3 linked regions of the Methylicorpusculum oleiharenae genome follow. The protein of the gene in region 1 interacts with the protein of each later gene in a pairwise test. Links are inferred from orthologs where the notes say so. Each region holds a gene or a part of one and is shown in the gene's direction. Other genes may lie near its edges. The genes, in order: aceE, groL and nth.

The links.
Region 2: the proteins of aceE (region 1) and groL interact in binary tests that used the Escherichia coli proteins (3 or more experiments, as listed by UniProt). The link is inferred for Methylicorpusculum oleiharenae from one-to-one orthologs.
Region 3: the proteins of aceE (region 1) and nth interact in binary tests that used the Escherichia coli proteins (3 or more experiments, as listed by UniProt). The link is inferred for Methylicorpusculum oleiharenae from one-to-one orthologs.

Annotation. Positions count from the first base shown.
Region 1 is NZ_WUTY02000001.1:2,762,694-2,772,600, reverse strand. Bases 2,523-5,736 are described here. They hold aceE (pyruvate dehydrogenase (acetyl-transferring), homodimeric type), read left to right. Parts: upstream 2,523-2,857; coding sequence 2,858-5,536; downstream 5,537-5,736. Other genes in these bases: aceF (dihydrolipoyllysine-residue acetyltransferase), read left to right, coding at 5,551-5,736; gltA (citrate synthase), read left to right, coding at 2,523-2,683. In the rest of the region: edd (phosphogluconate dehydratase), read left to right, coding at 1-375; GO003_RS12530 (bifunctional 4-hydroxy-2-oxoglutarate aldolase/2-dehydro-3-deoxy-phosphogluconate aldolase), read left to right, coding at 581-1,225; more of gltA, read left to right, coding at 1,385-2,522; more of aceF, read left to right, coding at 5,737-6,855; lpdA (dihydrolipoyl dehydrogenase), read left to right, coding at 6,949-8,382; purN (phosphoribosylglycinamide formyltransferase), read left to right, coding at 8,395-8,970; aqpZ (aquaporin Z), read left to right, coding at 9,399-9,907. UniProt on the Escherichia coli protein: Component of the pyruvate dehydrogenase (PDH) complex, that catalyzes the overall conversion of pyruvate to acetyl-CoA and CO(2).
Region 2 is NZ_WUTY02000001.1:1,346,179-1,355,708, forward strand. What follows is about bases 1-2,837. They hold groL (chaperonin GroEL), read left to right. Parts: upstream 1-508; coding sequence 509-2,167; downstream 2,168-2,837. Other genes in these bases: GO003_RS06240 (HesA/MoeB/ThiF family protein), read right to left, coding at 1-20; groES (co-chaperone GroES), read left to right, coding at 165-452; GO003_RS06255 (methyltransferase domain-containing protein), read left to right, coding at 2,266-2,837. Outside these bases: more of GO003_RS06255, read left to right, coding at 2,838-3,033; transcription elongation factor GreB, read right to left, coding at 3,049-3,546; GO003_RS06265 (FKBP-type peptidyl-prolyl cis-trans isomerase), read left to right, coding at 3,642-4,121; GO003_RS06270 (nuclear transport factor 2 family protein), read right to left, coding at 4,370-4,849; GO003_RS06275 (copper resistance protein NlpE), read right to left, coding at 5,009-5,545; GO003_RS06280 (hypothetical protein), read right to left, coding at 5,874-7,280; GO003_RS06285 (DUF1631 family protein), read left to right, coding at 7,660-9,530.
Region 3 is NZ_WUTY02000001.1:1,310,088-1,319,780, forward strand. Bases 2,944-5,943 are described here. They hold nth (endonuclease III), read left to right. Parts: upstream 2,944-4,125; coding sequence 4,126-4,761; downstream 4,762-5,943. Other genes in these bases: rsxG (electron transport complex subunit RsxG), read left to right, coding at 2,944-3,440; GO003_RS06065 (electron transport complex subunit E), read left to right, coding at 3,440-4,129; GO003_RS06075 (hypothetical protein), read left to right, coding at 4,936-5,325; GO003_RS06080 (HvfB family MNIO-type RiPP peptide maturase), read left to right, coding at 5,545-5,943. Also shown: electron transport complex subunit RsxB, read left to right, coding at 1-297; electron transport complex subunit RsxC, read left to right, coding at 290-1,777; electron transport complex subunit RsxD, read left to right, coding at 1,774-2,805; more of rsxG, read left to right, coding at 2,802-2,943; more of GO003_RS06080, read left to right, coding at 5,944-6,396; GO003_RS06085 (HvfC family RiPP maturation protein), read left to right, coding at 6,329-7,138; GO003_RS06090 (hypothetical protein), read right to left, coding at 7,234-7,692; hemL (glutamate-1-semialdehyde 2,1-aminomutase), read left to right, coding at 8,060-9,340; GO003_RS06100 (beta-class carbonic anhydrase), read right to left, coding at 9,628-9,693. UniProt on the Escherichia coli protein: DNA repair enzyme that has both DNA N-glycosylase activity and AP-lyase activity. The DNA N-glycosylase activity releases various damaged pyrimidines from DNA by cleaving the N-glycosidic bond, leaving an AP (apurinic/apyrimidinic) site.

The DNA of each region.
Region 1 (9,907 bases):
AACGGCATGCCTGAATTGCATAAGCTGACTCCGCCTTTGGGCTCACTGCAGGACAAAGGATTTAAGGTTGCCTTGGTCACTGACGGCAGAATGTCAGGCGCATCCGGCAAGGTACCTTCAGCCATTCATATGTGCCCGGAATGTGCCGATGGCGGCCCTCTTGCGAAAGTAAGGAACGGAGATATCATCCATTTGAATACGCAAACAGGCGAAATCAACGTATTGATCGATAAAGCCGAATTCAACGCTCGCAAACCGGCTATCAACTCTGCTAAAGATCACCATCATGGCATGGGCCGCGAGTTATTTGCCGGTTTCCGTCTAAATGCCACTTCGGCGGAAAATGGTGCCAGCAATTTATTTTTCAATGATTAACTCAGGAAACTAAAAAAACTCATGGAACAGAATCCAAGCCTTAATAATACCGGCGACATGAACTTTTACTCGCCCCACTTATCTTCTGATAGTGGAAGCTTGAATAGCTCTTTTTGAAGGCTTGATGAATCAAAATTGAAGGATGCTGCGTCATTTTGCAAACACAGCGAACTGAATAATTTAACTTTCTGAAATACGGAACCGAATGAATCAAATTAACTGGAAAATCAATCCTAAAGATGTTCTTAGCGCCGGACCGGTAATGCCCGTAATGGTCATTAAACAACTGGAAGATGCCGTTCCTCTGGCTAAAGCCCTGGTCGCAGGCGGCATAAGAGTGCTTGAAATTACGCTGCGCACACCTGTTGCACTTGAGGCTATCAAGGAAATCAGCACCCATGTCAAAGACGCCATTGTCGGAGCAGGCACTATTCTGACTCCCGAACAATTAGCCGCCGCTGAAGAGGCAGGTGCCGTATTTGCCATCAGCCCCGGACTTACGCCTCGACTGTTGGAAGCCGCCTGTAAAAGCAGGATTGCGCTGATACCCGGCATTTCAACGTTATCCGAACTAATGATGGGCATGGAATATGGCCTGGACCATTTCAAATTTTTCCCTGCTTCTGCAGCGGGCGGCGTCAATATGTTAAAAGGCATCGCTGGCCCTATTCCTGCTGCTACTTTTTGCCCCACCGGCGGCATATCGGCGGATAACTACAACGAGTATTTGAAACTACCCAATGTAGCGTGCGTAGGCGGTTCCTGGCTTGCGCCCGATGAAGCCGTCTCTACCAAAAACTGGCAAAAAATAACAGAACTGGCTAAAACAGCCATAGCAAATGCCGTGTAATAGTTCCAGAGAATTAAACATTTTTGGTAACTACTCGCCCGCTTTGAATCAAACGGAATTATTCAGCTAACAAAATGTAATGGGTAATAACTCATCCGAACGCGGTCAGACCGACCGGGGCCGGATGACATACGAATACTTAACCAGAAGGGCTATGCCATGACTGATGATAACCATGTAATTTTACAGAACGAAACCACGAAAACGTCTTGTGAACTGCCCGTTTTATCGGGAACCATAGGGCCCGATGTGATCGATATACGAACGCTAAGCCAAAAAACCGGTATGTTCACGTACGACCCAGGCTTCACTTCAACCGCAAGTTGCAGTTCCACCATCACCTATATAGATGGCGACCAAGGCGTTCTGCTGTACCGGGGCTACCCAATTGAACAGCTCGCGGAAAAATGTGACTTTCTGGAAGTGTGTTACCTGCTGCTTAAAAGCGAGTTACCTACCGGTAGAGAAATGCAGGGCTTCGTTAAGGAAGTTACGTATCACACCATGGTGCATGACCAACTGACCAACTTCTACAAAGGCTTTAGACGTGATGCTCACCCTATGGCAACCATAGTAGCGGTCGTGGGTGCATTATCCGCTTTCTACCATCATGAACTGGATATCAGATGCCCGATTGACCGTAATTTATCGGCTATTCGATTGATTGCCAAAATGCCGACCATCGTTGCCATGAGTCATCGTTACAGCACCGGCATGCCTTTCATGTACCCACAAAATCGTTTGGGCTACGTTGAAAACTTCATGCACATGATGCATGCCACGCCTTGTGAGGATTATGTTCAAAATCCTGTTCTGGTCAGAGCGATGGACAGAATCATGATTCTTCATGCTGATCATGAACAAAACGCATCGACCTCGACGGTCCGTTTGGCGGGTTCCAGCGGCGCCAATCCCTACGCCTGCATCACTTCCGGTATTGCCTGTTTATGGGGTGCCGCTCACGGCGGGGCGAACGAAGCCGTCTTGAGAATGCTCGAGGAAATCGGTGATAAATCAAAAATTGGCGAATTCATAAAACGCGCCAAGGATAAAAATGATCCTTTCCGGCTAATGGGCTTCGGCCACCGCGTTTATAAAAACCATGACCCGCGCGCCAAACTGATGCGCAATACCTGTCATGAAGTGCTTACCGAACTGGGACTGCACGATGATCCTCTGTTTGAACTCGCACTTGAACTGGAACGCATTGCTCTGGAAGATGATTATTTCATTGAAAAGAAGCTGTATCCTAATGTCGACTTCTATTCCGGCATTGTGATGCGCGCGCTGGGCATACCTACAGTCATGTTCACCGCTATCTTTGCAATGGCCAGATCCGTAGGCTGGATTGCTCACTGGGATGAAATGATTTCCGATAAAGAACAAAAAATCGGCCGCCCGAGACAATTGTATAAAGGACCCGCCAAACGCGATGTGATAGCCATTAGCGGGCGTTAATGGTTTATACTATCGCGCTTAAAAACCATTGCCGGTTCTTTGATGTTATTTTTAACTAAACCAATAAGAATCGGCTGCGATTTAACCACGTAAAATTTACAACTATACTCCGCGCGGAGTATAAAACTCTGACACAAAATCAGATATCGCGTCTGACGATGGAGCTAAAAATAAATGACAAATAACACCATCCCTGCGGTTAGTGAACAGGAAGATATTGATCCAGTAGAAACTCAGGAATGGATTGATGCACTTGATGCGGTTCTGGAACATGAAGGCAAGGATAGAGCCCAATATCTCATTGAGAAATTAGTGGCAAAAGCCCGCCAATCCGGGTCACAAATTCCTTTCAGCGCAAATACCGCCTACATCAATACTATTTCCCTAGACCAGCAAATACAGTTTCCCGGAGACATAACGATCGAGCGGCGGATCCGGTCCTATATACGCTGGAATGCCATGATGATGGTACTGAGAGCCAATAAATATAGTAATGTCGGCGGCCATATCGCCAGTTTCGCATCGGCGGCAACCCTTTATGACATTGGTCACAACCATTTTTGGCGGGGTGCATCAGAGACTAATGACGGGGATCTTGTCTATATCCAGGGGCATTCGGCACCGGGTGATTATGCCCGCGCTTATCTGCTGGGCCGTCTAAACGAAGAACAATTGGATCGTTTCCGGCAGGAAGTTGATGGAAATGGCTTGTCTTCTTATCCGCATCCCTGGTTAATGCCCGAATTCTGGCAATTTCCAACTGTCTCGATGGGCCTGGGACCCATTATGTCGATTTATCAGGCTCGTTTTATGCGCTACCTGCAAGATCGCGGATTTGCCCAAACCGAAGGTCGTAAGGTCTGGAGTTTCCTGGGAGACGGCGAAACTGACGAACCTGAATCGCTAGGCGCTATCGGCATGGCGGGACGGGAAAAACTCGATAATCTCATTTTTGTCGTCAATTGCAATCTGCAACGTCTGGACGGACCGGTACGAGGCAACGGCAAAATTATTCAGGAACTTGAAAGCACGTTTAGAGGCGCCGGCTGGAATGTCATCAAAGTCATATGGGGCCGCCATTGGGATTCGCTCTTCGCGAGAGACAAGGACGGCTTACTGGTCAAACGCATGATGGAATGCGTTGACGGTGACTACCAGACTTTTAAAGCTAAAGACGGCGCATACGTCCGCGAATATTTTTTCAATACACCTGAACTGAAAGCGATGGTCGCAGATTTATCCGATCTGGATATTTGGCAGCTCAATCGGGGCGGACATGATCCGATGAAAATATATGCCGCATTTAATGCCGCTATAAATTATAAAGGTCAACCTACCGTCATTTTAGCCAAGACCATCAAAGGCTATTCAATGGGTGAATCGGGCGAAGCGCAAAACACCTCGCATCAACAAAAGAAAATGAGCGGCGATTCGTTAAAACGTTTCAGAGAACGTTACGAACTCCCCATTGATGAAGAAGATCTTGAAAAATTGCCTTATCTGAAATTTGCCGAAGACTCCAAAGAAATGGCGTATATGCGTAAACGCCGCGAAGAACTTGGAGGCTTTCTGCCCAACAGAAGAGCAAAGTCCACACCGCTTGAAATTCCAGTTCTGGATACCTTTAAATCCTTGCTGGAAAGCACCGGCGAAGGGCGAGAAATTTCCACGACCATGGCTTTTGTGCGCATGCTAAACATCCTGGTCAAGGACAAAAACATCGGCAACCGCATTGTTCCGATCGTGCCCGACGAATCGCGCACCTTTGGTATGGAAGGCATGTTCAGACAACTGGGCATCTGGTCTCAGGTCGGTCAACTTTATACCCCGCAGGATGCCGATCAGTTGATGTTTTACAAAGAATCCAAACACGGACAGGTTTTACAGGAAGGCATCAATGAAGCGGGCGGAATCTGTGACTGGATTGCAGCCGGTACATCTTATTCGACACACAATGTTCCATTAATTCCGTTTTTCATTTTTTATTCAATGTTCGGATTCCAGCGGATAGGCGATTTGATCTGGGCAGCAGCCGATCAACGCACGCGCGGTTTCCTGCTGGGCGGCACCGCTGGCAGAACAACCTTAAACGGAGAAGGTTTACAGCATGAAGACGGACACAGTCATATTTTTGCCAGCTCCGTTCCGAACTGCGTTTCCTATGACCCCACTTACGCCTACGAAGTCGTCGTCATTATTCAGGACGGTATGCGCAGGATGTACGCCGAACAGGAAGATATCTTTTATTACCTGACGGTCATGAACGAAAACTATGAACATCCGGCGATGCCGCAAGGTATCGAACAGGATATTCTTAAAGGTATGTATTTGTTCAAACCAGGCGGCAAGAGCAAAGCACCCCGCGTTCAATTACTGGGTTCGGGAACCATATTCAGAGAAGTGGTTGCAGCTGCGGAATTGCTTAAAGCGGACTGGAAAGTTGAAGCGGATTTATGGAGTTGTCCAAGTTTTACTGAATTAGCAAGAGATGGTCAATCATGTGATCGCTGGAATCGCCTGCATCCTACTGAAACCCCTCTCAAACCCCACGTCAAACAGTGCCTGGAAAATGCCAAAGGTCCTATTGTTGCAGCAACTGATTATATTCGTCTTTTTGCCGATCAAATTCGTCCATATATTTCAGCTCCTTACACAGTCTTGGGTACGGATGGCTTTGGAAGATCCGACAGCCGCGAAGCGTTGCGCCGTTTCTTTGAAGTCAACCGGTATCATATTGTGGTAACTGCATTAAAAAGCCTTGCTGATGCCGGAGAAATTGAATTGACCACAGTTAAAAACGCTATAACCCAGTACGGCATCAACCCAGACAGCCCTGCACCCTGGCGCTTATAACAAGGAACCGGCAAATGAGTGATTTAATTGAAATTAAAGTACCCGATTTAGGCGGCGCGACCGAGGTCGAAGTTGTTGAAGTTCTGATTAAGCCGGGCGATAGTATCGCCCCTGAGCAGACGCTGGCGGTGATGGAAAGCGATAAGGCGACGATGGATTTGCCCTCTACTCAGGCAGGAACCATTGTAGAAGTCAAAGTCAAAGTTGGCGATAAAATATCACAAGGCCACATCATTGCTTTATTCAAACCCGGCGAGAGTCTGAAAACCGAGACCGTTATTCCGGCCCAGACTCCAAAAGCCGAAGCCCCGGTAGCATCGGTTGCGGAAGCACCGATCCCGGAAGCAGCAGTTGAACCGGCAAAACCAGCTCCGGCGCCTCCGGTTGCAAGCCTTCAACCGGTTTCGATCGATACCACCGGCCAGGCAAAACCCCATGCAACTCCAGCAGTGCGATTATTTGCAAGGGAGCTGGGTATTGATCTATACAAAATCGCCAAGGGCACAGGACGAAAAGGCCGTATCCTCAAGGAAGATATCAAATCGTATGTAAAACAAACCTTGAATACCGCCCCTCAAGGCGGAACAGTGGGCATACCCGCGATTCCAGCGGTCGATTTTACTCAGTTCGGTGAAATTGAAACATTGCCTTTGAGCAAGATCAAACGCCTGACCGGACAAAATCTGACTCGAGTCTGGCTAAACCTGCCGATGGTGACCCATCATGATGAAGCGGATATCACGGATCTGGAAGACTTTCGTAAATCAATCAATAGCGAAAACAAGGAAAACAAGTTAACAGGCCTGATTTTCATCACCAAAGCGCTAGCCACGGTCATGAAGCAATTTCCCCAGTTTAACGCGTCATTATCAGCAGATGCCGGTAGCCTGATTTTCAAAAAATACTGTCATATCGGAATTGCTGTCGATACTCCAAACGGCCTTGTGGTTCCTGTTTTACGTGATGTGGACAAGAAATCCATTTTCGAATTGTCGTCCGAACTGGCCGAACTCAGCGAAAAAGCTCGTGCAGGCAAACTAAAACCTACAGACATGCAAGGCGGCTGCATGACTATTTCCAGCCTGGGCGGCATCGGTGGTACGGCTTTCACACCCATAGTCAATGCGCCTGAAGTGGCCATTCTCGGCATCACGCGGGCTAAAATGCAACCGGTATGGGATGGCAAACAGTTTGTGCCGCGATTGATACTGCCGCTGGATCTAAGCTACGACCACCGCGTCATTGATGGCGCAGAAGCCGCCCGGTTTATGGTCACGCTAAGTAAACTATTGAGTGACATCAGGCGTTTCATGCTCTGAGTGATCATCTGAATAATTTTGATTGACGCAACCCCCTCGTTTTACACGCGGCTGCCTGATTGCAATCGCATTGAACCAAAATAGGAACACCTCATGACCGATAAAGCAGCATCCCCTAATGAACAAACAGAAGTGCTTGTGTTGGGCGGCGGCCCTGGCGGATATACGGCAGCCTTCAGGGCGGCCGATCTGGGTAAACAAGTTATCCTCGTTGAACGGTATCCGGTTCTGGGCGGCGTCTGCCTCAATGTCGGCTGTATTCCTTCCAAGGCCTTGCTGCATATGGCGCAGATTATTCATGAGGCACAGGAGTTTGCTCATCACGGCGTCGAGTTTGGCCACCCGCAACTGGATTTGGACAAAATCAGAAGCTGGAAAGAAAGTGTCACCAAGGGCCTCAACACAGGATTGGACAGCCTGATCAAACAACGCAAGATTACGCTAATACAAGGTTCGGGCCATTTTATCTCCGCCAATGAAGTCCAGGTGGAATCGGCTGAAGGAACCCGCGTAATTCGCTTTGATAACGCCATCATCGCAGCCGGCTCTCAACCTACGAAAATACCTGTATTCCCTAATGATGACCCTCGTCTTTGGGATTCGACTGATGCATTGAATCTGCAGACTATTCCCGAAAAATTATTGATCGTTGGCGGCGGTATTATTGGCCTCGAAATGGCAACGGTTTACCATGCCCTGGGCTCAAAAATCAGCATTGTTGAACTGATGGATCAAATCATTCCGGGCTGTGATAAAGACTTGACCCGGCCTCTACAAAACCGTATCAAAAAACAATACGACAATATTTGGCTGGAAACACGCGTCACAGCAATTGAATCTCAGGAAGAAGGCCTGAAAGTCTCTTTCGAAGGTAGCAAAGCACCAGAAACAGAAGTTTTCAACGCGGTGCTGGTGGCAGTAGGTAGAAGGCCTAACGGCAAAAAAATCGGTGCTGAAAACGCGGGTATAGAAGTCAATGAACAAGGCTTCATTCCGGTCGATAAACAGCAACGCACGAATCTTCCCCATATTTTCGCGATCGGCGATATCGTCGGCAATCCCATGCTCGCTCATAAAGCAGTCTACGAAGGCAAAATCGCTGCCGAAGTTATTGCCGGACACAAAGCGGCGTTCGATGCCATGACCATTCCTTCTGTAGCTTATACGGATCCTGAAGTTGCGTGGATGGGGCTGTCCGAAAACCAAGCCAAAGAACAAGGCATAGAATATGATAAAGGCGTATTCCCTTGGGCTGCCAGCGGACGCTCATTGAGTATGGGCCGCAGTGAAGGCATGACCAAAGTGCTTTGCGAAAAAGGAACCGGGCGTATCATTGGCGCGGGCATTGTCGGTCCGCATGCAGGCGATCTGATCGCCGAAGCCGTCCTGGCTTTGGAAATGGGTGCCGATGCTGAAGATATCGCTTTATCCATTCACCCTCACCCCACGCTTTCCGAGACTTTAGCGTTTGCAACCGAAGTAGTCACAGGCACCATTACCGACCTTTACCTCGGTAAGAAGCGTTGATCGGCCTCTGATATGAAATTAAGTTTTCTCGCTTCCCATGGAGGCAGTTCAGCCAGGCAAATAGTAACAGCGATCCGTCAAGGCGAATTAGCCGGGTATGAAATCGGCATCCTTATTACCAATAATAAAGATGCCCCCATTTACCCATGGTGCATCGATAATCAGATTACAGTTCACCATATCAGCGCCAAAACCCATCCGGATAATGAAGATCAGGCAATCAGGGACTGTTTAGTTGAATCCCGCACTGACCTGGTCGTGTTATCCGGTTACATGAAAAAAATCGGCCCGCTGACCTTGTCGACGTTTGCTGACAAAATCCTGAACATACACCCTTCCCTGCTACCAAAACACGGTGGGCAAGGTAAATACGGAGACTATGTTCACGCTTCGGTTTTACAGTCCGGAGATGGGGTTTCAGGCGCGTCTGTTCACTGGGTGAACGGCGCCTACGATGAAGGCCCCGTATTATTACAGGAAGAAGTGCCCGTTTTTCCTGGTGATACGATTGAGACGCTGGGTCAGCGAGTTCGGGCCATCGAAGCTGAACTCTACATCAAAGTATTGAAAGACATTGCCCCCCGCTAACCTTTACTTCATCCAGCCCAACCTTGCCAGCTTGTATCTGCTTGAGTCAAGTCAACGTCTTATCACTTGTCAAATGACTGTACTTGTAATGGCTAGGGATTCGATTTTTGCTTAACTTTTTACCCACCATCTCCTTCAGCCCGGAATGATCGATAGGTAAAGACGCAACAATTTGTGTCTTTACCGGTCCAGGTATTTAATTTTTTGTCTTTGCGCCTAGCGTAATCCCTTCTGCCGCCTATGCTCAGGCGCAAAAAACAAATCAAAATAAAATCAAGTTTACAAATGACTAGATGCTCATTTTAAACTCTGATAAATTGCAACCAATTTATTAAAAAAGTGTGAAGGAGGATGCAAAAAGAGTAGTTAACATATTTGCTTAGTAAACCATAAGAAAAACAATTACTAACATTTTAGGGGAACAAATAATGGCACTTTCAAAAAAATTAGGCGCAGAATTTATCGGCACATTCTGGTTGGTATTAGGGGGTTGCGGCAGCGCAGTCCTTGCAGCTGCTTTTCCTGAAGTGGGCATCGGACTTATGGGTGTTTCATTCGCTTTCGGCTTGACCGTCTTGACGATGGCTTATGGTATCGGCCATATTTCAGGTTGTCACCTTAATCCGGCCGTTTCAATTGGACTTTGGATGGGAGGCCGGTTCGGCGCTAAAGAACTGGGGCCTTATATCGCAGCTCAGGTTTTAGGCGGCATAACAGGCGCAGCGATTCTCTATCTGATTGCAACAGGTAAAGCAGGATTTGATCTGAGCGGCGGTTTTGCGTCGAACGGTTACGGTGAGCACTCACCCGGCGGATACAGTCTTGTTGCAGCATTAGTCACTGAAGTCGTCATGACCTTCATGTTTTTGATGATCATTTTAGGTAGTACTGACAGCAGAGCTCCCCAAGGTTTTGCCCCCATTGCAATTGGCTTAGG
Region 2 (9,530 bases), 1.4 Mb from region 1 along the record:
AGGAGTTGATCGTCATTCATAAGTTGTTTAGTTGATGTAATTTTAAAAGTTATGATGCCAAAGAACTTGACAGACTGCAAAACCTGATTATTATTAGCACTCATTAATAGCGAGTGCTAATAATCCTTTTTTTACCTTTGTTTTAATTTTTTCAGGAGATATTGATGAAAATACGTCCTTTACACGACAGAGTAGTTGTTAAACGTGTTGAAGAGGAAACGACAACCGCTGGCGGCATAGTTCTGCCCGGTTCAGCCGCTGAAAAACCAAGCCAAGGCGAAGTGTTAGCCGTAGGCCAAGGTAAAGCGCTGGATAACGGTACCGTTCGCGCTTTGGAAGTTAAGGTTGGCGATAAGGTGTTGTTTGGTAAATATTCCGGTAATGAAGTCAAAGTTGATGGCGAAGAACTGATCATCATGCGCGAAGACGACATCATGGGTATTTTGGGTTAAGTCCAACACACTGGATTTATCATAAACATATAACATTCAATAGATTAGGAATTAAGATGGCAGCAAAAGACGTAAAATTCGGCAGTGATGCGCGTACATTAATGGTGCAAGGCGTTAACATTCTTGCAAACGCAGTAAAAGTAACTTTAGGTCCTAAAGGCCGTAATGCGGTTTTAGATAAAAGCTACGGCGCACCTACGATTACTAAAGACGGTGTATCGGTCGCAAAAGAAATAGAATTAAAAGACAAATTCGAAAACATGGGCGCCCAAATGGTTAAGGAAGTGGCGTCTAAAACTTCCGATGTTGCTGGTGATGGAACAACAACTGCAACGGTTTTAGCCCAATCAATTTTAAACGAAGGCCTGAAAGCAGTTGCTGCCGGCATGAATCCTATGGATTTAAAACGCGGTATTGATAAAGCGGTTGAAGTAGCCGTCAAGTCTATCGAAGCGGCTGCAACACCGTGTACAGACAGCAAAGCGATTGCTCAAGTAGGCACGATCTCTGCTAACTCTGATGAGTCAGTCGGTCAAATCATCGCAGAAGCGATGGAAAAAGTCGGTAAAGAAGGCGTTATCACTGTTGAAGAAGGTTCAGGTTTAGAAAACCAATTGGACGTTGTTGAAGGTATGCAGTTTGACCGTGGTTATCTGTCGCCTTACTTCATCAACAATCAAGACAGCATGAGTTCTGAGCTGGAAAGCCCCTTTATCCTGCTGTACGACAAAAAAATCTCCAACATCCGTGATTTATTACCGATATTGGAAGGCGTTGCCAAATCAGGCCGTCCACTATTGATTGTTGCTGAAGATGTTGAAGGCGAAGCTTTAGCTACGCTGGTTGTCAACAACTTGCGCGGTATCGTAAAAGTGGCTGCGGTTAAAGCGCCAGGATTCGGTGACCGTCGTAAAGCCATGTTGGAAGATGTTGCTATATTGACCGGTGGTACTGTAATTTCTGAAGAAGTCGGCCTGAGCCTTGAAAAAGCCGGATTGGAGTTATTGGGAACTGCGAAAAAAGTACAAGTTACCAAAGAAAACACCACTATTATCGATGGCGCAGGTACTGAAGAAAGCATCAAAAGCCGTGTTGCGCAAATTCGCAAACAAGCTGAAGACGCAACATCTGATTATGACAAGGAAAAACTGCAAGAGCGTCTGGCTAAACTGGCTGGCGGTGTTGCGGTAATCAAGGTTGGCGCAGCGACTGAAGTTGAAATGAAAGAGAAAAAAGCTCGCGTTGAAGACGCATTACACTCAACCCGTGCAGCGGTTGAGGAAGGCGTAGTCGCAGGCGGCGGAACAGCTCTGATTCGTGCTTTAAAAGCGTTGGATGGCTTGAAAGGTATCAATCACGATCAAGATGTGGGTATCAACATCCTGCGTCGTGCTATGGAAGAGCCATTGCGTCAAATCGTCAAAAATGCTGGAGACGAATCTTCAGTTGTCCTGAATGAAGTGGCTAAAGGTACTGGTAACTTCGGTTACAATGCCGCAACAGGCGTCTATGGCGATATGATCGAAATGGGTATCCTGGATCCTGCAAAAGTAACTCGTTTTGCTCTGCAAAACGCAGCATCAGTTGCTGGTTTAATGATCACAACTGAAGTTATGGTCGCTGACGCTCCAAGCGACGACAAAGCTCATGGCGGTCCTGATATGGGCGGCATGGGTGGTATGGGCGGAATGGGTGGCATGGGCGGCATGATGTAATTGCTGACCCAAGCTCTTTACGCTTGACCAAAGCCCCGGCTGGATTCAGCCGGGGCTTTTTTATGAGCATAATTTTTATTTAACACGCGCGATGACAGATGACTCAAGCTAACGATCGGAATTTCGATCAGCTCATCGATAAATTCGACCGCAAAATTTACCAAACCGCGAAAGGGGAATGGCGGCTGAAACTATTAAAAGAAGATCTGACGCCTTTTTACGATGCCGCTGATGCACTGACGGTATGGGATGCTGGGTGTGGTTTTGCCCAAATCAGTCTCTGGTTGGCGAAAAGAGGGCATCATCTGACGCTTTGCGATCTGTCGGAAAAAATGCTTGAACGCGCCAGAGAAGCTTTTATCAATGAAGAGGTGACCGCCGAGTTTTATCTGGATTCAGCTCAAAATCTAGCTTTAAAGCTTCCACAGTATGATTTGATCTTGTTTCATGCGGTTCTCGAATGGCTTGCTAATCCTATGCCGACCTTGCAAACAGTTATTGAGCAGGTGAAACCGGGCGGGCACCTGTCCTTGTTGTTTTACAATCGGAATGCCATGGTTTTCGGCAACGTTTTAAAAGGCGGCTGGCGCTGGAAAAACGTATTGGACGACAGTTATCTGGGGAAAGGCTCCAAAATGACCCCGCCCAACCCGCAATACCCGCATGCTGTTATAGAGTTCCTTGAAAACAATCATTTTAAGATCATCACTCATACCGGGTTACGCGTTTTTCATGATTATCTGAATCACGAGACCTTGGCGCAGAGCAACGCTGACGAACTGTTTGAGCTGGAAAGCCGTTATTGCCGGCTACCCACATTCCGCGACATGGGACGCTATGTGCATCTGGTTGTCCAGCGAGCGTAAGCAAGCAGTTCCGGTTTACTGACTATAAGCAATATCGAGCACCGTATACCGAACCGGTTTTTGTTCGATAACAATCGTCACTTCATCGTCATAGGTTTTTTTCAGCAACACCTTGGCGAGAGGAGAATCCAGACTGATATAGTTCTTCGCAGGGTTAAGTTCATCCGCCCCCACGATTCGATAAGTGACCGGCTCACCGGATTCATTTTCCAGTGTCACCCAGGCCCCGAAAAAAATCTTATCCTGATCTGAAGGGGCTTGGGTGACGACGGTAAGCGAGGGCAAACGCTTTTGCAAGTAATGAATGCGCCGGTCTATACCGCGTAATTCTTTTTTGCGATAAATATATTCGGCATTTTCCGATCGGTCACCTTCTGCGGCAGCGGCGGACAGAGCGGCGGTGACGTCCTTGCGTTTGTCCCATAAGCCCCGTAATTCATTTTCCAGCACTTGATAACCGGCTTGGGTGATATACGGGGATGATTTGGCTTGGGGTGGTTTCCAGCGGCTCATGCGATTTTATATTCCGGTTTTTAATATTTTCAGACAACAGAAGCTTTATTTTATATCATAGCCGTTTCTTAAATTATCAACAGTAGGTTCCCCTCATGCAAGTAGCTGAAAATATGGCTGTTTCTATTCATTACACATTGACCAATGACGCCGGTGAAACGCTGGATAGTTCAATTGGCAGCGATGCGCTGGTTTATCTGCATGGACAGGGCAGTATCATTCCCGGACTGGAACAAGCCCTGCTTGGTAAAGCCGTTGGCGATAAGTTAAATGTCGAAATAGAGCCATCAGAAGCTTACGGTGATTACGATGAAGACATGGTTCAAGTGATTCCGCGTCAGATGTTTGAAGGAATCGATGTGATAGAAGTCGGGATGCAGTTCCATGCCGATGTCAGTTCAGGACCCGGTGTCGTGACGGTCATTAATGTCGAAGGTGATGATGTTACCATCGATGGCAATCATCCACTGGCCGGTATGAAATTATTTTTCGACGTGGAAATAACTGATATTAGAGAAGCGACAATGGACGAATTGGCTCACGGCCACGTGCATGGTGCCGGATGCAGTCATTAATAACCGCTATTGCCCTAAAATCACCCGCTGATTTTAGGGCGGCAACGCCAAATGAACATTCAAACACGTTAGCAATAAGAATGATCGGTCAGACCTGAACGTAAGTTGCGGTTGGCGGCGATAGCCAACCCGACGATTGATCATCCGCTTGCTGTTGGGCTGCGAAAAGCTTAAACCTACCCTTTTTATCATCAAACCGGTAATTGCTGCTTTTAAAAGTTGAACGGTAAATTGTATGAAACAGGTTTTTAGAGTCCAAGATCGCTCAATCCTGGATGATTCTCAGGGCGACGGCCTTGAGGCCAATGAAATTTGCGGTCCGACTCTTTGATAGGTAGGTCGTTGATACTCGCATAACGCTGACGCATTAAGCCGTATTCATCAAATTCCCAGTTCTCGTTGCCGTAAGACCGAAACCATTCATTATTTTCATTGCGCCATTCGTATGCAAACCGGACGGCGATACGGTTACCCTCAAAAGCCCACAGTTCTTTGATTAACCGGTATTCGTATTCGGTGGCCCATTTGCGTTTCAGGAAGTCGATGATTTGTTCCCGCCCCACGGGAAATTCAGCCCGATTTCGCCATTGGCTGTCGGTCGTATAGGCTAAAGCAACTTTTTCAGGAGTGCGATTATTCCAACCGTCTTCAGCCATGCGGACCTTCTCAACTGCAGTTTCGCGTGTGAAGGGCGGAAACGGAGGTCGTGATTCAAGCGTCGTGTTCATTGAAAACTCCCTGTTAATCTTGTTGAGTTTAAGGATATGAACATTTATAGGTTTTCTTGAGCAGCGTAAATGTTATAACCAAGGCAACGGATTGATTTTTTGTCCATCTTCAAAGTGGATGGACAAAAAATGAGCCTCAGTTTGTAACTTCCGTTCCTGTCAGTGAAAATGCACTTCTCGTGACTTAACCATATCACTTCGTTTCAAAACGTAGCTGTCCTCATCATCATTCGATATCATTGATCCGTCTTCATTAATCTGAATGAGCGTGCCTTCATTTTCAATTCGATAATGCCGCGTGCTTTGCCCGCCTTTTTTGGGTGTTAAAACAACGGTATGACTCTCTTCATCCCAGGTGTATTTCCCTTTTTCATAAAACTCCCTTGAGGACTCTCTTGCAGGCTGAGTCACCAGCAGATAATTGTTTTTTTGTTTTAAAGATAGCGTCGCTTTTATTCCCGGGCAATCTTTACAAGGAAGAAATCCGTAGAAAACGCCATGAAAGTCCATGCTTTTATCAATAGGGGTTTCATGTCCTGCATGGCCTGCTTCAGTCTGTTGGCTCTTCGCTCGCATTCTGAGGAAACTTTCTTGAGCTTCGAGGTCGGTCGCCGCAAATGCAGGAATAGCAGGGAGCAGACTGCTAAATAGAAACAAAGCCAGATTCTGTTTTAATTGTTTTTTTATTGCTAGCATGATGAGTTTCCGGAAAATAAAAATTGGGTTGTTGTATTCGCGAATTTACCAGATATATTCGATTTGCCAAAAAAGAAGACCTGAATTAACCTGTCTTAAATCCTAAAGTTCTGTTTTTTATGAATAATTAATTTTTTATGTTTATGGAAATGATCGATTAAAGCGGCAAAAATTCATCATAATTTTTCAATAGGGGAGGGGTAGAATTTTTGATGGCTGCAAATGCCGGTAATGTCAGGTCAGGAACTTTTTGTTTAAAGATCTACAGGGATCCAATTGGCTAAAGTAAGGTTACAGTGTTTCTGCTTAAACGTCATTTGACGAAAGCTCAGGCAAATTTCTTTTTCAATCGCCAAAAAACCAATGCTGAAGCCAGAACCATTCCACAAGCGGAACCCATCAGTATCAAACCCAGGAACAAGATCTGCTTGAATGTATAATCCACTAACTCTTTGCCGCTAGCCTGAGTTTGGCGGGTTAGCGAGTCTACTCGAGCCGAGAGTTCGTCAAATTTACCGGTAGCCAGGGTTTGATCAACGGTTTGCAGCAATTTCACCAAATCAAGTGCAGTAGCGTTGATCTGGGCAGCGGCTGCCGTGTATTCGTTGATGCGAAAGGGCTCTGCGTCCGGGTTTGATGGGCGGGATTGGAGTTGCTGTACGACACCTTGAAAAGACTCCAGGGCTGCTTTTGACGCATCGGACATCTGTTTGCCTGCACTAAGAGCGCTTTCGGTCTGTGCGGCGAGACTGACGAGGCCGGGTTGTTGTTCGTTCAACGCTTGAACGATCTGCTGACGTTCATTGCTGATGAGGCCGGGCAGGCTTTCTGCTGTTTGACTTAACCGGTCTGCCGATTCGGCCGCTTGAGCCGTACTGGTCAGCAGTTTTTCCATCTGAGGCATTTCCACCGTTTGGATGATCAGTAATTCGGTTTCCCAGCGGATCAACGTCGGCATATGTCTGGCCAGAAACAGGCCTCTCTCTGCGAATAGGCGAGAGCTAGCCAGTTCTCGAGTAGCGGGGTCCAGACCTGCCAATGGGTCAATGGAGAGCAGGTTGAACACACTGCTGGTAATGCCTGCCTTGGGGCCGCGGTTCATTTGCGAAATTTCGGACGCGAAGCCCAGCGAACCTAGATCTCTGGGGGAGCGAGCATCTGGGTGTTGCTTGTGCCAGTCAAGAATGGCGGCACGCAGTTCAGTGACCTGTTCTTTTTTCAGCGCCGTCTCGGCAATGCGCCAAATTTCTTTCTCCACCTGCTCGGATGCGTGTCGATAAGGTTCAGCTGATTCGTCGGAGAACTTGGGCGCCCAGAAGTCTTCAAAATTCATCCGGTTTAAGCTGGCAAAGATGACCATGTCGAGGAGATTGGCATAACTGTTGGCCCCTGTGGCGATGGCTAATAAATCGGTGGTAATAGCGATGCGTCGTTTAAGCTGGTTGAGTTTTTTAGGCGCCGAATCGTCTTCCCGCTGAAGATTACGCGCAGCGTTATTAAGCGCTTCTATGGCATTATCTGCAAAGCGGAGTAACTCGGATTGCAGTTCAACAGGATCGGGTGCGTCATTTCCCTGATTAATAGCAAATAGGGAGAAGAGGCCTTTTTCCGGCAATTCCAGTGTGCTTCTGATTAAATTGCAACCGCTAGCACTTAATGTTAGCGCCAGAAGCAGAATGACTTTAGATGCCCATTGAGGGTTATTGGGACAGTAAGGCTTAAGCTCGCCGCGCATGAAGAATCAACTCCCAAAGTGATTTCTGATAAATAGCCACATTGCCTTCTGCTGGTAAATGTCTATCCCATTCAGGGTTTGGGAAGCATCGAAAAGCAGTTTAACATCATTCTAGGCCGTAGGTTTTGACTGTACAGGCGGTGCCGAAATCATGGAATCTCTAATTTTGGTCTGCCCAATAAGATTGATTTAACTTAAGCACCGCAATGATATCTAAAAGCACTCATCCCACTCAAAAAAAGTTGAAGTAGACATTGCTTTTAGAAATTACGGGTTAATTTATCAAAATTTATCAGATCTGATTTTTTCCAAACTATATTTATTATTGATATGACAACTCCGTATTTTATGACCATGCTGCCAATATTTTACTTTTACCATGGCTTCTAGATGCCCTACAAAACGTCGTCGCCACATTCGTTACGCGATCAAATTAGACGCCACACTGGTTTTGAATAATGGGCAAAATTTCTCTTGCGAAGTCCAAGATTTTTGCAGTTCGGGATTTTTATTAGGCCTTAAACCATCAAGCCAGATAGTACAATTTTCGGCTAACAAAAAAGTCCAGCTTCGTTTCTCGTTGCATAGAGAGTCCGATGCACGGCAATTTCAACTTGAAGTCAAAGTAATGCACGCAAGTTCCAAAGGCATCGGTGTTTTCATTAAAAACATGCCCCAGGAAATTTTTAATGCCTTAAAAAATGAGGTTTTTAAGGTGTCCGGCAGAACAGCTCAACATGACATTGAGCCAACCGAAGCAGACCCGCACCAGGATAACTTAAAACAAATAAAAATTTGGCTTGATAAAGAGTTGGTTGGGTTGCTCAACAATTTTTTTGAGAGACTGGATGAGGACTTTAAAAAATCGGTTCATAAAATCTCTACTTCAGCACTTGAGGATTTGATAACAACGCTCAAATTTAATTACGATTCAATTACCAGTGAATTTTGTAATTCGGTTTTTTTGGGTGTCGACAGCATGACCGGTTCCAGCATTCAGGAAAACAGGTTAAATGCCGGTACTATGGAAAAGCTTTCTTTGGTTGAAATGGATGATTTTGAAGATTGGTTAAATCTGTCGGCGTCTATCAGACGGTTAACAAAACATTTTGAATATCCACTTAATCAGATAAACAACCAATTGAAACGGTTATTTGGCCATTGGGCCCATGATGTTAAAAACCCAATCAGCCCGGATGCCTTATGTGATCACTTTCGCGAACTTATCCTGCAATTAAATTTAGAAATCACGATTAATCAAACACTTTATTCAGCGTTTGAAAAAGTATTAACGAAGGATTTGGAGGCGTTGTACGAGCATTTTGAGCATCTGTTATCCAAACTGAGTGCTCCCAAGCCTGCGCCCGCCAAAATTGTCAAGCAACCTGAACAGATCGCGATCGACCATGGTTATTTGGGAGATCCGGTCTTTAAGTTTGATACCAACATCGCCAGGACGCTGGTTAAAACGTTTGCTGTTAAAGAAGATGCTGATCTAAAAAAGCCGGCAACAGTTGAAATGTCCAAAACGTTGCCGGGCCTATTAAACCAAAACCAGCCTCATTCAGGAACTACATCATCAATTCGGAACGCAGCGTCTCAAGGGGGTTTTTCCGCCGAAGAAGTCATCGCGATGATTTCGAAAATGTATAAAACTACAGCTGTAGGTGACAGGAATGAGCCCGTTACAAGCAGTTTACTGCACACACTCATTCGAGATAAGTTAAACGATACTACCGGAATACCTGCGTTTTTTTCTAAGCACGATGTCCATAATATCGAGGTTTATGAAAAGTTTTTCGATACCTTATTCAATGACGTGTCTATTTCCTCTGAAATCAAAGCTTACATGGAACGTATGCAGCTATCGCTTCTCGAACAAACGCTGCAAGGTAACCACTTTTTAAGTGCGGACTCGCACCCTATCAGAAACATACTCAATCAATTAGCGTCTTTGGAATCGGCAGTAAAAGAGAATCGAGTCATCAAAAGAACGCCTGTAAAAAACACGCTGGACAAACTGGTCTTACGAATACTTCAGGAGGCGAGCACTAATTCGTCGATATTTGCAGAAGTGGAGCAAGAGCTACAAGAGGTGACAAAGCAGGTCAAAAAATCGTCAGATCTGACTATCAAAAGAATAATCGAACCTTACGAAGGGCAGCAGCTACTGGAGATGGCAAGGCGCCATGTTCAGCATGAAGTTGATAAGCGCATTGCCGGAAAATTAATTCCTAATTGTGTTTTGAT
Region 3 (9,693 bases), 1.5 Mb from region 1 along the record:
GCTGATTTGCTGGGCCTGGAAGCCAAGACTTTGAACGATGAATTTGGCGCAGTCAAGCCAAAAAGTGTCGCCGTGATTATCGAAAAGGACTGTATTGGCTGCACAAAATGTATTCAGGCTTGTCCTGTGGACGCCATTTTGGGATCCGCGAAAATGATGCATACCGTTATTGCCAATGAATGTACCGGCTGTGAGCTTTGTGTGGCGCCTTGCCCGGTAGACTGCATTGTCATGGAGCCGATTGAACAAACTATCAGTACTTGGCAGTGGCCGGAGCCGGAAAGAAAATATGCTTAACTTAGCGCGATTTCATGGCGGATTGCACCTGCCCAACAACAAGGAATTATCCAATCAGGCGCCTTTGCGTCAGGCAAGCATTCCTAAAAAGCTGGTTTATCCGTTGATGCAGCGGCAAGGCGTTACTGTAGATCCCAAGATTCAGGTGGGGGAGCGGGTGTTGCGGGGGCAAGTCATCGCTTATTCCGATCATCCGCTTGCAACACCCGTTCATGCGGCCAGTTCCGGCGTGATAGAGGCTATTGAAGAGCGCTTGATACCCCATCCTTCCGGAATGGCTGATCTTTGTATCGTCATCGCCACCGATGGCTTGGATGAAAGTCTGGTAACTCAAGGAGTTGCCGATTTCAGGAGCCAGGACCCTGCGTCAATCCGCACGGCGATTAAAAATGCCGGTATCGTCGGCTTGGGCGGTGCTGCTTTTCCCACGTCGATAAAACTCAATCCCGGTCCGCAAAGAAAGCTCGATACCTTGCTTTTAAACGGTGCGGAATGTGAGCCTTACATTACCTGTGATGATTGCCTGATGCAGAATCAACCGGAGTCGGTGCTTGTCGGAGCCCAGATTTTGCTGCATTCACTTCATATAGAGCGCTGTATCGTCGCTATCGAAGATCATATGAAGCGTGCTTATGCCCGGCTTACCCAGGTAGTCGCTGCGTTAAATGACCCGCGCATAATCGTTGTTCAGGTGCCGGCTATTTATCCTACCGGTGGAGAGAAACAGCTGATCAAGGTTGTGACGGGTAAGGAAACACCCTCAGGAGGGATTCCTGCCGACATCGGTGTGTTATGCGTGAATGTCGGTACAGCATCGGCGGTTTATGATGCGGTTTGTAATGGAAAGCCGCTGACCGAGCGAGTGATAACCGTCACCGGCCGTGGAGTAAAAGAGCCGCAAAACAGGTATGTCCGCATCGGTACGCCGATCAGCGAACTCATCGAGCAATGTGGCGGCTACACTGAGCATGTCGAACGCTTGATCATGGGCGGGCCGATGATGGGCTTCGCCTTACCCGATGACGAAATTGCTGTCGTCAAGGCGACCAATTGTATATTAGCCGGAACCGCTGCCGATATTAACACCGGCAAGCAGGCCATGCCCTGTATTCGTTGTGGCGATTGCGCCAAAGCCTGCCCTGTAGATTTGCTCCCGCAGCAATTGTATTGGCATAGCCGTGCCGGTAACCTAGACAAGTGTAAAGAATTCAGTTTGTTTGATTGTATTGAATGCGGCTGCTGTGAAGTGGTTTGCCCGAGTCATATTCCTCTGGTGCAATATTACCGGTCTGCAAAAAGTAAAGTGATTGCCAAAGCTAAAGAGGCTGAAAAGGCTGCTGTTGCCAAGCGGCGCCATGACATGCATCTGGAACGCAAAGCCAAAGAGCAGGCTGAAAAAGCCGAGCGTGCCAGATTGAAAAAAGAAGCTTTAGCAAAAGTTAAGCAAGCCAATGCAGAGAAAGAGGGAGTGACTCAATGAAGTTTTCCACGGCGTTATCGCCGCATGTGCAACCGGTCAACAGCGTCACCCGTGTCATGTTTGAGGTCATTGTTGCTCTGGTTCCGGGTGTTATTGCCCTGGTCTGGTTTTTTGGTCTGGGCGTTCTGATTAATGTGGTTCTGGCTGTTATTACCGCTTTGATGGCCGAGTCGTTGGTTCTGTTGGTGCGAGGGCGGCCGGTGTGGGTCAGTCTTAAAGACTTGAGTGCAGTTGTAACGGCGGTGCTTTTGGCTATTTCCTTACCGGCTATTGCGCCTTGGTGGGTGACGGTGACCGGCATCCTGTTTGCCATTGTCATTGCCAAGCATTTATACGGGGGCTTAGGTTATAACCCGTTTAATCCGGCGATGGTCGGGTATGTGTTTTTATTGGTTTCTTTTCCTCTGCCGATGACCTCCTGGCCAGCAGTGGCAGGGCTGGGCACTATGACGCTGAATTTTCAGGATATTGCTCAACTGATATTCTTTGAGCGGATCCCAGAGAATGCCGATTATGATGCTTTAACCATGGCGACGCCTTTGGATGCATTAAAAACCCAGTTGAGTTTACAAAAAACGGTATTGGAAGCTCAATCGGGTGCTGTATTCGGCTATTTGGCGGGAAAAGGATGGGAGTGGGTGTCCCTGGCTTATCTGTTGGGCGGGCTTTGGTTAATGGTACGTAAAATCATAAATTGGCATATACCGGTCGGGCTTATTTTAGGCATCTCGGTAATTTCCGGAATTTGCTATCTGATTGATGCGCAGCTGTATGCGCCTCCGGTGTTTCATCTGTTTGCGGGGGCGACCATGCTGGGTGCCTTTTTTATCGCGACAGATCCTGTCACTGCGGCGACCACTGTAAAAGGCCGCTTGATTTACGGGATGATGATCGGTGTGCTGGTTTATATCATCAGGGTCTGGGGCGGGTATCCGGATGCGGTTGCCTTCTCGGTGTTGCTGGCCAATCTTGCTGCCCCAGCGCTGGATTATTTCACTAAACCTCGCGTATTCGGACACCGGGCATGAATGAAACACTGAATAAAATCGTCATTTCAGCGGTAGCGCTTGGTGCATTTTCAATTCTTGGTTTGGGACTGGTTGCACTGATATCCAGTGCTACAGAAGATAAAATCGCGATGAACGAAAGGCAATCGTTGTTGCAGGGTCTTAAGCAACTGGTGCCGGAGAACTTGTACGACAATGATATTGTTGCTGACCACATAATGGTAAGCGATCTTAATGCGCACCTTAAAACGCCTACGGCCATTTACCGGGCTAGAAAAAATGGCCAGCCTATTGCTGCAGTCATTACCGCGATTGCTCCGGATGGTTATAGCGGCGATATAAAATTGCTGGTCGGCGTTTTAGAGGATGGAACCCTCTCCGGTGTAAGAGTCGTGGGGCATAAAGAAACCCCCGGACTGGGTGATAAAATAGAATCATCACGAAGCGACTGGATTTTGTCATTTAGCGGCAAATCGTTAATCAATCTTACTGACCAGGAATGGGCAGTAAAAAGAGATGGTGGCGTGTTTGATCAATTTGCAGGTGCCACCATCACGCCCAGGGCGGTAGTCAACAGAGTCAAGCTGACGCTGCAGTATTTTAAACAAAATAAAGAAAAGATATTTTCTTTATCCGAAACGGCAGGTAAAGACTAATGTTTTCCGAATACAGCAAAATAGCTAAAGAAGGGTTGTGGTTTAACAATCAGGCATTTGTCGCCTTGTTGGGCTTATGCCCCTTGCTGGCCGTAAGCAATACGGTGATCAATGGCTTGGGTCTGGGTCTGGCGACCGCATTAACGCTGATGTTGACGGGGAGTGCAATATCATTGATACGCAAAATTACGCCTTCGGAAGTTCGATTGCCGATTTTTGTCTTGGTGATTGCGTGCGTGGTTACGATTATCGAATTGGCAATGAACGCGTGGTTTTTTGATCTTTATAAAATTCTGGGTATTTTTATTTCATTGATTGTGACCAATTGCTCCGTCATTGGCCGAGCAGAGGCTTTTGCTTCCAAGCATAGCGTTCCAAAAGCCATGATGGACGGCTTGTTTATAGGCCTTGGTTTTACGTTTGCCCTGACTTTGTTGGGCAGTTTAAGAGAGATTATCGGCTCCGGAACGTTTTTAGCCGGTGCCGATTTGATGTTTGGACCAGCTGCAAAAGAGTGGAAAATCATTGTGATTGATGATTATTCCGGTGTTCTGCTGGCTATATTGCCTCCTGGCGCTTTTATCGGTTTGGGTTTTTTAATTGCTTTGAAGAATGTCATCGACGCTAAATTCAAGCAAAGAAAACCGGCCATTGAAGCGATTCCGGTTCAGGTGATCGCTGAATCTTGAACAAGATAAAACGTCAGGCCATTTTCGACAGGTTAGCTGAAGCAATACCCGAACCGACGACAGAACTGGTCTATGCGACACCTTTTGAACTGTTGATCGCAGTGGTCTTGTCGGCGCAGGCAACAGATAAAAGCGTGAACAAGGCCACATTAAAGTTATTTGCTGTCGCGAATTCACCTGAAGCTATTCTGGCTTTAGGTGAGGAGGGTCTCAAAAATTTTATTAAAACCATTGGTTTGTTCAACAGTAAAGCTCGCAATATCATCCAGTTATGTCAGCAGTTAATTGATCAACATCATGGCTCCGTGCCGGAAACGCGTGTCGAATTAGAGGCCTTGCCGGGTGTGGGTAGAAAAACGGCCAATGTTGTTCTCAATACCGCTTTTGGCCATAAAACTATTGCCGTAGATACGCACATTTTTCGCGTTTCCAATCGAACGAAAATTGCGCCGGGTAAAACGGTGCTTGAGGTTGAAAAAGGGCTTGAAAAATGGGTTTCAGATAAGCATAAAAAAGATGCGCATCATCTGTTAATTCTCCATGGGCGCTATACCTGCGCCGCTCGTAAGCCAAGGTGCCAGAGCTGCGTCATTGCGGATCTGTGTGAATTTGAGGAAAAAACGCCTGATTAATGGTATTGTTACGCGCGAATCCGATGGCTTTTCAGGAACTCTTATTAGTCAGCAGGGTCACACATACGGATTATCGAAACAGCCGCATGTTCATTGCCGGTTCATGAGGTCACACTAATATCTGATTCAGAGCCGATTGGCTTATCTACAACAAAACACACCGAGATATACACTATGAAAAAAAATACTAAATCACCTTTAGCCGCTGCGTTAGGTTCCGCTGTAATTTCTAGTCTGGCTATGACAGCTGTTCATGCAGAAGCCAATCCATTTGGTGCACAAGAACTTTCTTCAGGTTATATGCAAGTTGCAGAAATGGCATGCGGCGAAGGGATGAAAATGGAAAAACCAAAAACACCCGAAGGCGCTTGTGCCGGTAAGAAAACCGAAAAAGCAGCTGAAACAAAAGCAAAAGAAGCGGCATGCGGCGAAGGCAAATGTGGCGCGATGATGGATGGCGATAAAATGAAAAAAGGCATGGAAGGAACCTGCGGCGATATGATGAAAGGTAAGGAAGGCAGCTGCGGCGACACTGTCAAAAAAGATAAGGCGGCTGGACAATAATCAGATATCCAGTGCTTTAATGTTAAGGAGAGTTGCCAACAAGCTCTCCTTACAAATTATTTTCGTATCTGCTCACTCTCCCCAGTTTATAGGGTGTAGGTATTTGATTTCAAAGGACGCATGAATAATGCCCTGTTGCAGAAGTCTTTTCAATCAATGACCGACACCCTCTATTCCAAGCGGGCGAGTAGCTACTTATTTTCCAAGATTTAGTGCAATATGATCACCAGACAATTTCCAGTATCGGGTGCCGGTCTAGGTCTGAGAAGAGCATTTCTGGCTGAAATAGCAGAAAATCCTCCCTCTGAAATAGGCTTTTATGAAGTTGCGCCGGAAAACTGGATCACTCTGGGCGGCAAATTAGCCAAACAATTCCGGTCCATGACCGAACGGTTTAAATTTGTTTGTCATGGGCTCTCTCTCTCGCTAGGCAGCACCGATGCCCTGGATGAAGTTTTTGTTCGTGATCTGAAGCAGTTTATGGCCGAACACGGCATCAGTTTCTATAGCGAGCATTTAAGCTATTGCAGCCAAGGTGGCCACTTATATGACTTGATGCCTATACCGTTTACCGATGAAGCGGTCCACCATGTCGCCTCGCGTATAAAACGTGTACAGGACATTCTTGAACAGAAAATAGCCGTTGAAAATGTTTCTTATTATGCCGCTCCCGGTCAGGAGATGTCTGAAATCGATTTTTTTAACAGGGTTGTCGAAGAAGCCGATTGTGACATTTTGCTGGATTTGAATAATATTTATGTCAACAGTGTCAATCACGGCTACGATGCTGAAAGTTTTTTGAGAGCCATCCCTTCGGACCGAATTGCCTATGCGCACATTGCCGGCCATTATGTTGAGGATCACGACTTTTTGGTGGATACCCATGGTGCGGCCGTAATTGATCCGGTCTGGCAGTTGTTGGGTAAAGCCTATGAATTGTTTGGTGTGTTTCCCACCTTGCTGGAACGAGATTTTAATATCCCGCCGATGCCGGAATTATTGAATGAAGTGGCAACCATCAGGGCAATTCAAAACGCCTGGGCACAGCAGCATCAACTTCAGACAGCCTGAAATGAGCGTGGATCTTAAAGCCAGACAACAACAATTCGCTGATTATATCCGGGATCCTGATAACCATCTTCCTCCGGGTGATGTCAAAATCGAGCGTATGCTCATGTACAGGGAGCTTTTTTTCAATAATATAGAAGGGTTTCTGGCGAGTAACTTTCCCGTTTTAAAGTCATTACTCAGCGAGTCTGATTGGCTGTCATTAGTGCAGGATTTTTTTGCTGGTCACGGATGTGCCACCCCCCATTTCTCGGAAATCCCCGAAGAGTTTCTTGCTTATCTTCAAAACGAAAGAAAAAATCCTGCTGATTTGCCGTTCATGTTGGAGTTGGCTCATTATGAATGGGTTGAAATGGCATTGACCATTGCAAAAGAGACTTGTCCGGTTTCCGTGCTACACCAAGACGACCTGTTAAATTCGCAAGTGTCTTTATCGTGTTTAGCCTGGCCTTTGGTTTATTTGTACCCTGTTCATCAGATTTCTCCTTCTAACATCCCTGAGCTAATGCCCGCCGATCCCACTTTTTTAGTGGTTTATCGCAACAGTGAATTCGAAGTCGGTTTTATCCAAATCACGCCGCTGACCTATCGTTTACTGGAATACATTCAGGAAGAAAAAGGTGACCTGTTGAAGGATCAGTTATCGGTATTGGCGAAAGAATCTGCGGCAACGGATGAAGATGCGTTCTTGACTCATGGGGCGGCCGTCTGCCTTGAGTTATTTCAAAAAGGTATTATTTACTGATCAGTCCTTATTGATTGGCTTGGGCTTAATCAATTAGAAAGACTCTGATGCCTTAATATCTATGGCCCGCCATCAGAGTCATCAAGTCGATTAAATTAATGTTTACCGAATATCATCGGTGACTTCGGTTGTACTTTTTCCTGTAAACAATGATAAGCCGCGCTTTCGAATTTGATTCTTAGAGATTGAGTATTCTTATGTTCAACCAAAAATAATTCGGATTCCTTCGCAGTCAGATCTTTCATCAGATACGTAGCGATACAGAGACACGGTTTGGTAAAACGCTCTCTATCAACGTCTTTGTTTTTAGAGTTTTTGATTTCGCGCTCTACGCACTGGTCAGCGAAATCATGCTCGAATTTATGTTTTTCCAGGTCGCTGACTTCCGATCCGTGCGCATGATCAAAAGAATGTTGAGTGTGACCTTGGGCTTGTGGTGCGGGCTTGGACGGTTCGGTTTTTTTGTCTTCCGAACAGCCGGTAACAAAAGCGGCAAGGGTAACCAAAAGCAGGGAGAAGAAACTGACTTTTTTTATAAGAGTAATTGTTTTCATAAGGATGCCAAAAACATTCAGGTGCGTTGTAGAAATAACAGCGGACTTTATCATTTTATAAGACCTCATTCTACAAAGAGTTGAGGATGATTAAAATGCAACGGCAGGCCGTCTGCGCTGTCTTTTCCTCAGCAATTCCCAGTTTGAACTTTTAATGTGGCATTGAGGGTAGGCGTAAGCCTTGTGAGGAAAGACGTAGGCACATCATTGAGGGGCTTGACGGCAAGAAGCCCTGCTGCCGACATTCTCGCAAAGCTTACGCCTACCCTTTTTTATCATCAAACTGGGAATTGCTGACTTTTTCTGGTTGGCTTGCGTTTTCCAGTGATTTTACTTTAACCTTTTACTATTTAACCTTAATTTAACTATGACAGATTCAAAAGAGCTTTTTGCAGCTGCTAAACAAGTCATTCCCGGCGGAGTTAATTCTCCAGTGCGTTCATTCAGCGGTGTGGGCGGCGAGCCTGTTTTTATCGATCATGCGAAAGGGCCTTTCATTTTTGATGCAGCAGGTAAACAATATATCGATTATGTCGGCTCTTGGGGGCCTATGATTTTAGGGCATGCTCATCCGGAAGTGATAGCAGCCGTTAAGCAGGCGGCTGAAAAAGGCCTGAGTTTTGGTGCGCCTACTGAAATTGAAACAACAATGGCGGCCAGGGTCTGTGAGCTATTGCCTTCCATTGACATGGTCAGAATGGTGAGTTCAGGAACCGAGGCGACGATGAGTGCGATTCGTTTGGCCAGAGGTTATACGCAGCGTAACAAAATTGTTAAATTTGAAGGTTGTTATCATGGTCACTCCGATTCGCTGCTGGTGAAAGCAGGATCCGGCGCGTTGACTTTTGGGGTGCCAAGCTCGCCAGGGGTTCCTGCGTCAGTGGCTGAAGATACCATTACGCTCAGTTATAACGATGCCCAATCAGTGCGGGATACCTTTGCAAAAATAGGTGATCAAATCGCCTGTATCATTGTCGAGCCGGTTGCCGGTAATATGAATTGCATTCCGCCGCAGCCGGGATTTCTTGAGACGCTTAGGGACGTGTGCGATCAATCGGGAGCTGTGTTGATTTTCGATGAAGTGATGACCGGTTTCAGAGTCAGTTTGCAGGGCGCTCAAGGTTATTACCGTGTTACCCCGGATCTAACGACGCTGGGCAAAGTCATCGGTGGCGGGATGCCCGTCGGTGCGTTCGGTGGAAAACGGGAAATCATGGCCTGTCTAGCGCCTTCGGGGCCTGTTTATCAAGCCGGAACATTGTCTGGAAACCCGGTGGCTATGGCCGCTGGATTAAAAACGCTGGAGTTAATCTCGGTTCCGGGCTTTTTTGAAGAGTTGACGCAAAAAACAGAAAAGCTTACCCAAGGAATGAAGGCGCGAGCAGCAAGTGCGGGGATAGCGTTGACGACGAATAGCGTCGGAGGTATGTTCGGATTGTTCTTTACCGGTCAACCGGAAGTGTCAACCTTTGCGCAAGTGATGAAGTGCGATCAGGGTCTTTTTAAAAGGTTTTTTCATGCAATGCTGGATCATGGCGTTTATTTGGCGCCTTCTGCTTTCGAAGCGGGCTTTGTCTCAGCGGCTCATACGGACGAAGTGATAGACAGGACGCTGGATATTGCCGAAGAGGTTATGCGGAAATTATAAGGAAATTAGCTTCACGACTTTTACCAAAAGATCAAAGTGCTTTATATGGCGAAATGAGTAGCGGATCATTCCTGTTTATTAAAACTAACAAGTTTGACCCACTACATTATATTCACAAATGCTCAGACATTTATATCGCTAAGGCGTTGTAGTCCAGGTTGCGCGCTTACCTGGTTTTAAAGTAAACGCGTGCCATTCGCACAATAAAAAACATTTGCCGTGTGTGTCTGGCGCATTTTGTAATGTTTTTGCTCCAATGGCTATGGTTGATCATTTTAGTCTCAAGGCTAAACTTGACCTGCCGCTGTTGCTTCAGGTACTTCAATTAATTTGCCGCTTTTAACGTCATAGAC